2 regions of the Chitinophaga sp. Hz27 genome follow, and region 1 is predicted to be linked to the other one. Evidence: riboswitches for the same ligand, from Rfam matches in the RefSeq annotation. Region 1 holds a riboswitch; the other holds the start of a gene.
What was found. A riboswitch is a leader RNA that binds a small molecule or an ion and turns the genes downstream of it on or off. The one in region 1 is predicted to bind cobalamin.
Positions count from the first base shown of each region.

Region 2: it holds a riboswitch for cobalamin, as region 1 does, so the genes downstream of both, ACE38W_RS05375 (DUF5074 domain-containing protein) here and ACE38W_RS21585 (DUF5074 domain-containing protein) in region 1, are expected to answer to the same signal.

Region 1 covers NZ_JBHKFJ010000009.1:107,893-114,244, forward strand. The annotation lists gene ACE38W_RS21565 (PAS domain S-box protein) at 1-1,163, shown strand, start outside; gene ACE38W_RS21570 (YhcH/YjgK/YiaL family protein) at 1,234-1,689, shown strand; gene ACE38W_RS21575 (GNAT family N-acetyltransferase) at 1,689-2,171, shown strand; gene ACE38W_RS21580 (YccF domain-containing protein) at 2,173-2,541, shown strand; gene ACE38W_RS21585 (DUF5074 domain-containing protein) at 2,635-3,771, opposite strand; cobalamin riboswitch at 3,907-4,128, opposite strand; gene ACE38W_RS21590 (hypothetical protein) at 4,264-5,145, shown strand; gene ACE38W_RS21595 (acyltransferase family protein) at 5,216-6,331, shown strand; gene ACE38W_RS21600 (RNA 2'-phosphotransferase) at 6,333-6,352, shown strand, end outside.
Region 2 covers NZ_JBHKFJ010000002.1:360,524-366,875, forward strand. The annotation lists gene ACE38W_RS05360 (glycoside hydrolase family 97 protein) at 1-1,460, shown strand, start outside; gene ACE38W_RS05365 (DUF2809 domain-containing protein) at 1,587-2,000, opposite strand; gene ACE38W_RS05370 (glycosyl hydrolase family 18 protein) at 2,129-3,784, shown strand; cobalamin riboswitch at 3,881-4,101, shown strand; gene ACE38W_RS05375 (DUF5074 domain-containing protein) at 4,358-5,698, shown strand; gene ACE38W_RS05380 (hypothetical protein) at 5,749-6,352, shown strand, end outside.

The DNA of each region.
Region 1 (6,352 bases):
TGATGGCAAGGGAAGGAGAAGAACGCATTCGGCAGGCCGTAGCCGCTACCAATCTTGGACTCTGTGAACTGGATGTACTGACCAGCTATCTTAAATTATCGGCTATCAGCCGTAAAATATATGGCTTACCTGCCGCCATGCCTGTAAACATGCATGTCTTTTATAGCCGCATCCATCCCGCAGATGTAAACCAGGTCCGGGACCAAATGAATTTGGCCATCAAAGGCATCAACGAGGGCTGCTTGAAAGCAGAATTCCGCATCATCCGCTATGATGACGACAGCCTTCGCTGGATCAGCCTTCGTGCTAAAGTGCACTGTAATGAACTGGGACAACCGGAAAGACTGGTAGGCACTATTTCCGATATAACGGAAACGCATACACTCATGGAAGAACTGGAACAGGCAGCCTCTCGCAAAACGATAGATCTCCAGCGTTCCATGACACAACTAGAGCGCTCCAACAAAGAATTGCAGGATTTTGCCGATATGACCAGCCACGATTTGCAGGTGCCACTAAAAAATATGCTGCTATATGCAGATATTGCCAGAACCCATACCACCGCTGGCAGCGCCGCTTTACCATGGCTCAATAAAATCGTACATACCGTTTCCCGTATGAGTACTTTGGTAGATGACGTACTGGAATATTGTAGTCTGACGCGAGAAACAACACCACCAGCCACTGTAGACCTGGCCCTGATCTTACAGGAGGTACTGGACGATTATCAACCACTGATCAACGCCAGAGAAGCCATCATTGAACGTGATGTTCTGCCTTGTATAAAAGGCGTAAGGGTACAGTTGTACCGGCTCTTTCACAACATAATAGGCAATGCCTTGAAGTTTGCAGGCCAGCCGCCACTAGTACGCGTGCATTGCAACGCATTGTCACGCACCGAACAGCAACTGCTCCCTGAACTACAACCAGAACATAAATACCTGCGCATCCGCATCAATGATAATGGTCCTGGTATCGATAAGCACCTCAGCGAAAGAATATTCGACATCTTCTATAATGGTAGTCATGCAGGATACAGCGCCGGAACTGGCATAGGACTGGCCATCTGCCGTAAAGTAGTGCAAGCCCATGGAGGCCTGATCACCGCATGCACCGGCCCCGAAGGCGGTATGCAGATTGATGTCTATCTGCCAGCCACCTGATTATTTCCTGCAAAAAAATATTAATGCTGCAAAAACTACTGTATCTTTCCAATCTATACTTTTCGTTATTATGATTATTGATACATTAGAGAATGCAGCACGTTACGATAGCCTTGGCGCTAAGTTTGTAAAGGCTTTCGAATACCTCCAGCAAACGGATTTTAATGCCGTTGCCAAAGGCAAATATGAAATTGACGGTGATAATATCTTCGCCATCGTCAATGAATACGATAGCATCGAAGAAGCAGGTGAGCAGATGGAATCACATCGTAAATACATCGATGTACAATATGTTGCTGCAGGAGAAGAACGTATAGGCCATGATTTTCTGGGAGATAAAACCCCGTCACGCGCCTACAGCGAAACAGAGGATTATATGTTATTTGCAGAGAAACCTGCGTTCTATACCATCCTTAAACAAGGTCAGTTTGCCATCTTTTTTCCTACTGATCTGCATATGCCAAACCTTCGTGTAAACGGTCCTGTACCCGTTAAAAAAGTAGTTATAAAAATCAGTGTACAATAATGAGTGTAATTTTCAGGGATATTGTGCCAGCAGATAACCCGGTAATGGCGGCAATTATCCGACGTTCCATAGAGGAATTTGATGTGCCCACAGAAGGTACAGCCCACACCGATCCCACAACAGATAACCTTTACCAGTTATTCCAGACGCCAGGCTCCAGGTATGCCATCGCTGAAGATGCAGGCGTAATATTAGGTGGCTGTGGTATATTCCCAACCAACGGCCTACCTGCAGGTTGCGCCGAACTGGTTCGTTTTTTTCTGTCTCCTGCGGCCAGAGGAAAGGGACTTGGTGTTAAATTGCTGGAGAAATCATATGAGTTTGCCAAGGAAGAAGGATATACCAGTCTTTACCTGGAATCATTTTCTGAGATGACTCGCGCTATTGCGCTCTATGAAAAAAATGGTTTCGATTATCTACCAGCGCCATTAGGTAATTCAGGTCACGATGCCTGCACCATTTGGATGCTGAAAACATTGTAACATGAACCTCATCGGTAATATAATCTGGCTAATCTTTGGAGGCTTCTTTTGTGCGATGGGTTATTTTATTGCAGGCCTATTATCCTGCTTTACCATCATCGGTATTCCTTTCGGTATCCAATTCTTTAAAATCGGATTGCTTACGCTGATGCCTTTTGGCGCTCAGGTAAGAGAAGGAAACGCACCTGTTGGTTGCCTCGCTACTATTTTCAATATCATCTGGATTTTCACAGGAGGCCTGTTGGTTGCCCTCGGGCATCTTGTCTTTGGCTTCCTGCTGGCTATTTCTATCATCGGCATACCTTTTGCTCGCCAGCATTTCAAGCTGATGACGCTGACATTTGCCCCTTTTGGTAAAGTAGTGTACTAACCCTTCTATATATACGAAGCACAGACTGCTATTGAAAAGGGCTGACCCGGAATATTTCCCGGTCAGCCCTTTCTTATGATGGATATAAAGCAATTATTGCAGGAATACCGGCATAGCAGGGAAGTACCATCCATTGTAAGTAACGGTTTTCTTCAGCTCACCAGTGCTGGCATCATAGAAGAGTACCCGGTTGATATTACCTGTAATAGAACCGTTGATGGTAAGTGCAATAATCTCATTGGTAGATTTATTATAACCAATAGCAGAACCATAGAAATACTGACCAGTAGGCAGGGTAATAAATGGTTGTGCAAGAGATGTAGGATCACCGATCATATAACGGTATACTTTGGTACCGCCAGAAAAACCAGCACCTGGACTAATAAAGATCACATTCTCTTTAGTGCTTGCAGAGATGCTTGCATGGCGCCATGCACCCCATGGAGAAGATACAGTAAAGCCAGATTTAAAGCCAGTTCTTTCCAGTGTAGCAGGGTTGATGGAAATCAGTGAATCGCTGGTGGCTGCCCATACCGTACCATCTTTAGAGATGGCAAAGCCCTGGTTAGCTTTTCCAAAACGTTTCGCAAATTTATAATCTGCGGTGTTGATGGCTACGATACCATCTGTTTGTGATAAAGCAAAAGCATATTTACCAGCAACGATCATATCACCTACATAACCACTGATGCTATCCACTTTTTTATCAATAGATAAAGTTGTCAGACTAACAGGATATACGCCATCGCCGGTACTGAGTAAGCCTCTGTACTGGTCGATGCCTACGAAGGCATGACCATCGTTTTTAGGCAGGGAAGCAGCACGGCCAGTCTCTTTCATGGTGCGTACATCTGTTGCTACCAATGGGCCACCAGCTTTTACTACGATATACATTTTGTTGTTGAAAACAGTCGCGAATTCCAATGAGTTGGAAGGTTTTCCTAAACTATCGGCAGGGTTCTCTTTCTTGTAAACGCTGGTCTGCAGAGAATCTCCAGCATAGGTGTAAAAATGAAGGTCTCCATTTTCATGACCAAACCAACCTTCATTGGCAATGAAGAAACCACCTTCGTATTTGGCAGGAGTGCTGCCAATGTTGTTGTCATCTTTATGACATGCTCCCAGAGAGATTGCTGTAGCAAGGAAAATAGCGCCGTATAGGCGTTTACGTAAGAGGCTGCCGGAATTGATATGACGCAGCTTTTGCATCAGTTGTACAGTTTTTTTCATTTCTTGATTTTTACGAAACATATAATGCCAAGGCAATCATGCAACTCGCGATATTGCAGTAATTGACAGGAATTCATGAGTTCAGGTAGCACCGTTAATCAGGTACTGGTCTTATATGTTCTTCTCCCGAAAACGCCAAGACGGATGCAAGCTGGCAGGTCTTCTGGCTCTCCTTTTTTCCGGCGGGCCTTCCCGTTTCTAAGTAGTAGAAACAGTGGCAGAAGTTGTCCGAAAAATGGTTTTCTTGTGAGATGAAAACCAGGATTACAGCTACGGGGATAGCTCCGGTATTGCACCGGATTCCCTTTTAATGTTACAGTCAGTGCGACTTTAACAACCAGTTGCGAGGCGCAAACCTACGTCAACTATTCATAAAAAACAAACTGCTGATTGTGATGTCTGCTTATCCAGGCAAATTTTGTTTTGAAAAATTTAAGGAAATAGAGGGTTACCTGAAAGGTGTTTCAGGTATAAAGGGGAAACGACCTAATCATGCGTTACTCCATACCACTGTGGGTTTTACCCGCCCTGACCCTTGCTGCCTGTTCGGCAGGACCATCCGCTCGTTATCATAGCGCTGATGCTACAGCAGAAAGTAAAGTGAACGCAAATGCTATTACGGAAGCTGCTGATTCTGTGGCTTTCGAAAATGATATCGCGTCGTTGAACTCCGCTTCCCGTAAGCGTATTCGTAGCGCTGATATTCAATGCCGCGTCAATAGTGTATTCGATGCCGTTAATACCATTGAGCATGTAACCCACGCTGTAAATGGCGTAATCGTTAACAGTAATCAATACACGCAATCCAGGAATGAAAAGTATTTACCGTATACAACTGATTCACTCCGGCAAGTAAAAATTTATACGACCGCGGCAGATATACAATTGAAAGTTCCTGTGTCCAGCCTGGATTCTGTGGTACGTGTGATCACCGGTATGGCTACGTATATCGATCACCGTACCTTAAAGGATGAAGATAAAACACTGAACTATCTGTCTAATGCCCTTCGTAATAATAGCACGCCATCAACTGTTGTCGCTGATAAGAAAACTTCTTCTGCCGATGCAGCCAGTTATAATGACGCTAAGAAAAATGAGAAGATTGATCGCCAGCTCAGCAATCTGGCTATCATCGATGATGTCAACAATGCCTCGATTACCGTTGCCCTCGTACAACCAGATAAGGCAGATGTGCAGATGGTCGTAAACCCGGATGCCATCAACAAAGCAGGATTTGGTACAGAACTAAAAATGGCAATGATTGATGGGGCAGACTTACTAAGAAATATCATTATTTTCCTGATCAGCATCTGGCCATTTGTGATCCTTGGTGTATTAGGTTACCTGACCTTCAAAAAGCTAAAGAAGGCCTGATAACCGCTACTGTAAAAGGTTGGAAATCTCTCAATTATTTATTTAAATTGTGATCTTCATAACCTTTTGCATGAATACATCAACCAAAACACGACTATTGTCGCTGGACGTATTCCGGGGCATCACTGTAGCAGCCATGATAATGGTTAATAACCCGGGAAATTGGAGCTTTGTATACGCTCCACTGGAACACAGTAAATGGAACGGCTGTACGCCAACAGACCTGATATTTCCTTTCTTTCTCTTTATAGTAGGGGTTTCCGTACCCTATGCCATGGGCACAAAGAAAGAAGATCCTGCCAATCATACATCACTTATCCTGCATGCCCTGCGCCGTGGATTGATCTTGATCCTGATAGGCATGGCCTTGCGGATGATGTCCAACTGGCACTTTGATACACTGCGCTTTCCTGGCGTATTACAGCGTATTGGTCTGGTGTTCGCCATCATTGCAGTATTGTTTATTAAAGGCAGCAGAAAGGCCATCATCTGGACTTTCGGTGGATTATTACTACTGTATTTTGTATTGATGACCTTCGTGCCAGTACCAGGAGTAGGGTATCCTAACCTGGAACCAGAAAACAACCTGGGCGCCTGGTTAGATAGATTAATATTTACCACAAATCATCTCTGGGCACAAAGCAAAACCTGGGACCCGGAAGGATTGCTGAGTACTATGCCTGCTGTAAGCACAGGCTTATTCGGAATATTGGTAGGAACCTGGCTGCGTAGAAAGGATAGGGAAGATGCAGTGAAAGTAAGCTGGATGTTTGTTTATGGATTCATTTCCGTAATACTGGCGCTGATATGGGACCAGTTTTTCCCTATCAACAAATCACTCTGGACAAGCTCCTTTGTGCTCTATACAGGCGGCTTAGCCACTATGGCCCTCGCCACCAGTTACTGGCTCATAGACGTTCAGCAACGTACCAGGTACCTGGAACCATTCGTCGCCTTCGGACGAAATGCCATCACCGCGTATGTACTCTCCGCGTTAGTGCCAAAATTATTAAGCTCCATTCCAGTCGGAAGTGGAAAGTCTTTACAGGCCTGGCTAAACAATGATGTATTCGGGAATATTTTTTCTCCATACAATGCATCACTGGCCTCCGCCTTGTTCCTCGTATTCCTTATCTGGATACCAATTCAGATAATGTATAAGCGGAACATAATTGTTAAAATATAATATGACCGAACAACAAAAGAA
Region 2 (6,352 bases), on a different contig from region 1:
AAACAACGGATGGTTTGTATATTAATATCCACGAAGCAGCGTTGCTGAATTATCCTGCAATGCAGTTGCATACCGCTACGGATACCTATACATTCAGCGCTAACCTGGTACCGGATGCAGTAGGAAATAAAGCGTATTTGCATGCGCCGTTTAAAACGCCGTGGCGCACTATCATTGTCAGTGATAAAGCAACCGATATTTTATCTTCCCGACTGATTGTTAATCTGAATGAGCCATCAAAGCTGGATAATACGTCCTGGATCAAGCCAATGAAATTTATTGGAGTATGGTGGGAGATGCAAACGGGTAAGAGTACCTGGAGCTATTCTGATTACGCCGATAGTACTGATGCAAATGGCCTGCTTATTCCTAATGGTCGCCATGGTGCTAATACAGTCAATGTTAAAAGATACATAGACTTCGCTGCTAAAAATGGTATAGACGGCGTATTGGTAGAAGGTTGGAATACCGGCTGGGAAGACTGGTTTGGCAATTGGAAGGAGGACGTTTTTGATTTTGTGACGCCCTACCCGGATTTCGATTTACCGGGAATTGCCGCCTATGCAAAAAACAAAGGGGTAAGCATGGTAATGCATAACGAAACGTCTGGTGCTGCCACCAACTACGAACGCCGTATGGAACGTGCTTTTGCGCTGATGAATCAATATGGCTACAAAAGTGTGAAGACAGGCTATGTAGGTAAGATCATTCCACGAGGGGAGCATCATGACGGACAATGGATGGTTAATCATTACGAACGTGTTGCGCAGATGGCAGCCAGGCATCAGGTAACGTTGGATTCCCATGAACCGATGCGGCCTACGGGATTGCATCGTACTTATCCAAACTGGATGGCATCAGAATCAGCCAGGGGAAATGAGTACAATGCATTCAGCAGCGGCAATGAGCCGGAGCACGAAACTATCCTGCCTTTTACCCGGCTGATGGGTGGCCCGATGGATTACACACCAGGTATATTTAAGATCAGGTACTTTGGCCCTGATAGCAGCAAGCAGGTACATACTACGTTGGCTAAGCAACTGGCCTTGTATGTGACGATGTATAGTCCTGTGCAAATGGCTGCCGACTACCCGGAGAATTATGAAGCACACATGGATGCTTTTCAGTTTATCAGGGATGTGCCATTGACCTGGGACGAATCAAAGGTAATAGAGGCCGAGCCAGGCGATTATATCACCATTGCCCGACGCAGTGCCAGCAGCTGGTTTATTGGTGCTATTACCGATGAAAATGCCCATAATGTAGATGTCTCATTGGATTTCCTGGAAAGAGGGAGGAAATATAGTGTAACTATATATGGTGATGGAAAGGACGCAGATTGGAAATCGAACCCCGAATCATATAAGATCGAGCATATTACTGCGGATATAAAAACTGTTTTGCATCTCCGACTGGCAAAAGGCGGTGGAGCTGCAGTAAGTCTGGTACCCGTAAATTGATAGATAAACGGATGATAGAGGCAAAACGGCTGTACTTGTTGGTACAGCCGTTTTTGTTTTTGCAGTTGTAACAGCAGATTGAAATTTGTTGCAACAACCCACTGCATTATTATATCAGTATAACGTTTATGCCTTTGCGTTAGTACGCTTAAGTAATGCTTCGCCTACATGGCAGAAGGGATAAGCTAGTAAGGCCCCACCAGCATAACAAACGATATCACTCCATAAAAAACCATACCCCAATATAAGCCCAAAAGGAAAAGTATTTCTGAGATGTACCAGCCAGGGAGCCTGGCAGAGCTGCTGTATTTCTATCAATACACAGAAGATAAATCCTCCGAGGATAACCTTCCATAGTTGGGGCCGTATCCATAGAAACCGCAATCCAAAGACGGCGAAGGTTGCATAAAGGATATCTCCACCATATTCACTAATAAATGCAGGAAAAAAATCCGGCGAATGTCTGGTGGCGAGTCCTGCCCACATGGTAATGGCCAGCAGGAAAATGTAGTATAGGCGTATACGTAAGTTGTTGTTCATCAGGATACAAAAATAATTAATCGTCCTTGACGTAGTAATGTCGTAGTGTTAAAATTTTGACTTGTATAGTTGGAGAATATTTTTGTCGAGACGCTTATATTCTTTTCCTCACCTGTAAAAATCCCCTTATGAAAACACGTTTATCCACGTTGTTACTTTTGTTAATCTGTTTTTTATCTGTCAGGGCGCAAACGCCATTCCGTGTGGTCGGTTACATGCCAAGCTGGTCGGGCAGTGTAAGCAGTGTGCAGTATAGTAAACTGACACACATCAATTATGCTTTTTTGTTACCTACTGCAACTGGCGGTTTGCAAGCAATTGATAACCCAAGTAAACTGCAGAGTCTTGTCAGTACTGCACATGCCAATAATGTGAAGGTGCTGATTTCTGTTGGCGGCTGGAACAATGGCGATGACAGCGGCTTTGAAGGCCTTGCTGCTAACAGTGGCTATCGCAGCACCTTTGTCAACAACATGGTCAACTTCGTCAATCAGTATGGATTGGATGGTGTTGATATTGACTGGGAATATCCGGATGCCGGCGCATCTGCCAACAACTACATATCGCTGATGACGCAGCTCAGTACAGCGATGCATAACAATGGCAAACTATTGACAGGCGCGCTTGTAGGTACGGGTGGTTCCAGTATTCTCAGCAGTGCTTTTGCTTTGGTAGATTTCTACAATCTCATGGCTTACGATTACAACAACTTTGACCACTCTACCTACACGTATGCTACACAGTCGGTTTCGTACTGGCTTGGCCGTGGGTTGCCAGCGTCCAAACTAGTGCTGGGCGTACCTTTCTACGGGCGTCCTAGTTGGGAGTCGTTTGCGCAGCTGGTGGCCAGAGGTGCAGATCCTTATGCAGATGTATTTGATAATGTAGGGTACAATGGTATCACTACTATCAAGCAAAAGACCAATCTTGCATTTGATCAGGGCAGTGGTATTATGATCTGGGAGCTGTCGCAAGACGCTACCGGCGCTAACTCGCTGGTATCAGCCATTCATGATGTGGTGGTATCGCGTACTACGCCAAGTACTGCACCTATAGGCAAGGTGATTACCTTGAAAGGTAATAATGGTTTGTATGTAAGTGGTGAGAATGGTACTACTGCGATGAACTGCAACCGTGCTACACCAGGCACCTGGGAGCAGTTTTCTGTATTGGATGCAGGCGGTGGTAAGATCGCACTGCGTTCTATGGCTAAGTATGTTTCTTCTGAAAACGGGCAGCAGGCGATTACCTGCAATCGTGCTACTGCGCAGGGATGGGAGCAGTTTACCTGGGTATCTAACAGCAATGGTACTATCACCTTATTATGTAACAATGGCGGATATATCAGCTCTGAAAATGGCGCTGCTGCTATGACGGCCAACAGAACGGCTGCAGGCACCTGGGAATCATTTAACTACAGCGTTGTAGGTAATGTGGTAGGCCCTATTACCGCAGTGACCAGCGCTACCGCCAATACGAGCAATGCTGCGATGCAGTTGTCGGCTATGACTCCCGAAACGGAGAAGGCTGGTGTTAACCACACGATCAGCGTATATCCTAACCCGGTAGTAGCAGGTGGTAATATATATGTTAAGGTTCCTGACTACAACAGTAATTCGGCGGTAAAAGTAATGCTGCTAAGTGCCGGCAGGCAAGCGATACAGCAGCAACAGGAAACTACTGGTAGCTTCACCGTGAAGGTAGGTAATGTGGCTGCAGGTACCTATTTCCTGGAGATCTTCCATAACGGTAAACAATATACGCAGAAGATCATCGTCCAATAATTTCTTTCAACAGCCATAGTGTAGGAAGCAGCTGCCATTTGGTGGCTGCTTTTTTTATGCATTCGTTAAGCATTTGGATTATATTAATACTTAGTTTAAGTTTGCACCGCAATTGGTTACCAGGGTCTGCAAAGGCCCGCGTATTAAAAGGGAATCCGGTGCGATGCCGGAGCTATCCCCGTAGCTGTAATCCTGTATATCTGTTATAGATATCGTTTTTTCGGTTCTCCACATGCCACTGTCTTGATAAGTAAAGATGGGAAGGCCGCCGAAGAAGCAGGAAAGCCAGAAGACCTGCCAGATGTAATTTTTCGTTCAGCACTTTCGGGTGAAAGGTTAAGAATGTTTTACTGGTAAACAGACCGGATTTTATTGGATTCATTTATGAAACAGTGATGTAATGTTGCACTGGCAGCAATATCGTTGATGTATGTATTGAAGTGACGCAATAAATGAATACGCTATACGCTGTGCTTTCCTGTGAAGTCAACCGAAACTTTTGTATGCCCCCTTTTTCCTGGTGTTGAATTATTTGTGAAATTATTTTTCATTAATAAATTCTACAAGATTCTCATGATGAAACTGAACAAATCCTTGTTCCTGCTGGCGTTGATGGCTACAGTAGTGTTCTCGTGTAAAAAAAATGATGATGTTCCTGGTCCTAAAATTACCAGTACAGGCACCAAAGACACCATCGCTTTTGGTAGTAGCATTACCTATCGGCCGCAGTTCAGCAACAAGAACGGACTTTCTTTCCAGTGGACCACCAACGGGGCGCCGGTAAGTACTGATTCTGTATTGCAGTTTGGATCTAATGCACATGGCGATTTCCATATCGTACTGACAGCTAAAAACCAGACGGGTATTGACTCTATTGTTTACAACCTCCATGTAAATGGTAAGTATGAAAATGGATTCCTGATGGTACAGGAAGGACAATACGGCGTAACCAATGGTGACCTTGCTTATTATAGTTACGACAGCAATAAGGTTATTCAGAACATCTACAAAACAGAAAATCCAGATAAAAATCTGGGGCCCAATACCAGCACTTTACAATTTGCCAGCATCTTTAACGGCAAAGTATATATGGTCGCAAAGGTAGGCGGGCCACTGGTTGTAACGGATGCTTATACCATGAAGGAAACTGGTCGCATCACTGCTTTACCACAGGATGAAGGGCATGCTTTTGTTGGTGTGGATAATGCTCGTGGTTTACTGAGCGCAGTAGATGGAATCTATCCGGTGAATTTAAGTACGCTTACTTTGGGTGCAAAGCTCGCTGGTATTACATCTGCGGCTGGAGATATGTTGTTGGTAGATAAATATATTTTCGCGCTTACCCAGGCAGATGGTGTTGTAGTGTTGAACACTACCGACTATAGCATTGTGAAAAAATTTCCTAATGCTACGATGGGCTTTACACGTACCAAAGATGGCGCGGTATGGGCTGCCGGCGATTCTTCGCTGATGCGTATAGATCCTGTTGCGCTGACATTGACTTCCATGAAATTACCATTTAAAGTTACTAATCCATGGGCGTTATGGTCCTGGAAATCAGGTTCGCTGACTACCAGCAGTAATGGTAATGATGTGTATATAGCGGCTCGTAATGAAACGGGCGGTATTGGCGGTACTATTGAATATGGCGGCACTAAATTGTACCGTTATGTTGCAGGTGATGCAAACTCGCTGTCAGCACCGTTTATCACACTTCCTGCCGGACAATACTTCTATGGTTCTGCAGTGCGTTTCAACGAACGAAAAAATGAATTGCTGATCATCACACTTCCCGATGAATGGGGCTCCAGTAATGATAACCGCTGGTTATCGTACAATGCCACTACCGGTGCGCTGAATAGCACGGTGAGGTATACTGGTTATCTGTTCCCAAGTTTACCTGTATTCTATTAAGCGATTTCAATTTGTTACTATCTGTCATTTTTAACCCAAACATAAAAAAAATGAAAAAATCCATTTTCCCTGTAATGGCTCTTTTGGCGGCAGTTACCTTTACTGCCTGCCAGAAAGAAGACCAGGCGGATGTGATGCATCTGCAACCTTTACAAACCGGTAAAACAAGTGTATACCGACCTAAAACATCCACCAGTAGTCCTTTAATTAGTACTGTGTATGATTACCTTCCTGCTGCCGGACAGTTTGTCAATACTACCGGAGTTGGTACCCAGGCTGCTGCGCAGGCGCTTGTAGGAAGTACTTCCAATATGGTATCATTGGGTGCATTCGGAGGTTATATCATTTTCGGGTTCGACCACTCTGTGGACAATGGCACTGGCGCCGATCTCGGCATTTATGGTAATCCATTAGGCCCAACTTATCAGTGGTCTGAGCCAGGTATCGTAATGGTGAGTCAGGATATTAATAGCAATGGTATTCCTGATGATCCATGGTATGAACTGGCAGGTAGCGAATATAGCAGCAGCGCTACTATTAAGAACTATCGCATTACCTATTACAATCCGCATGCAGTGGGTACCAGCGTGCTTTGGAAGGATAATCAGGGTAATACTGGTTATGTAACTGCCAACAGTTATCATACCACCAATA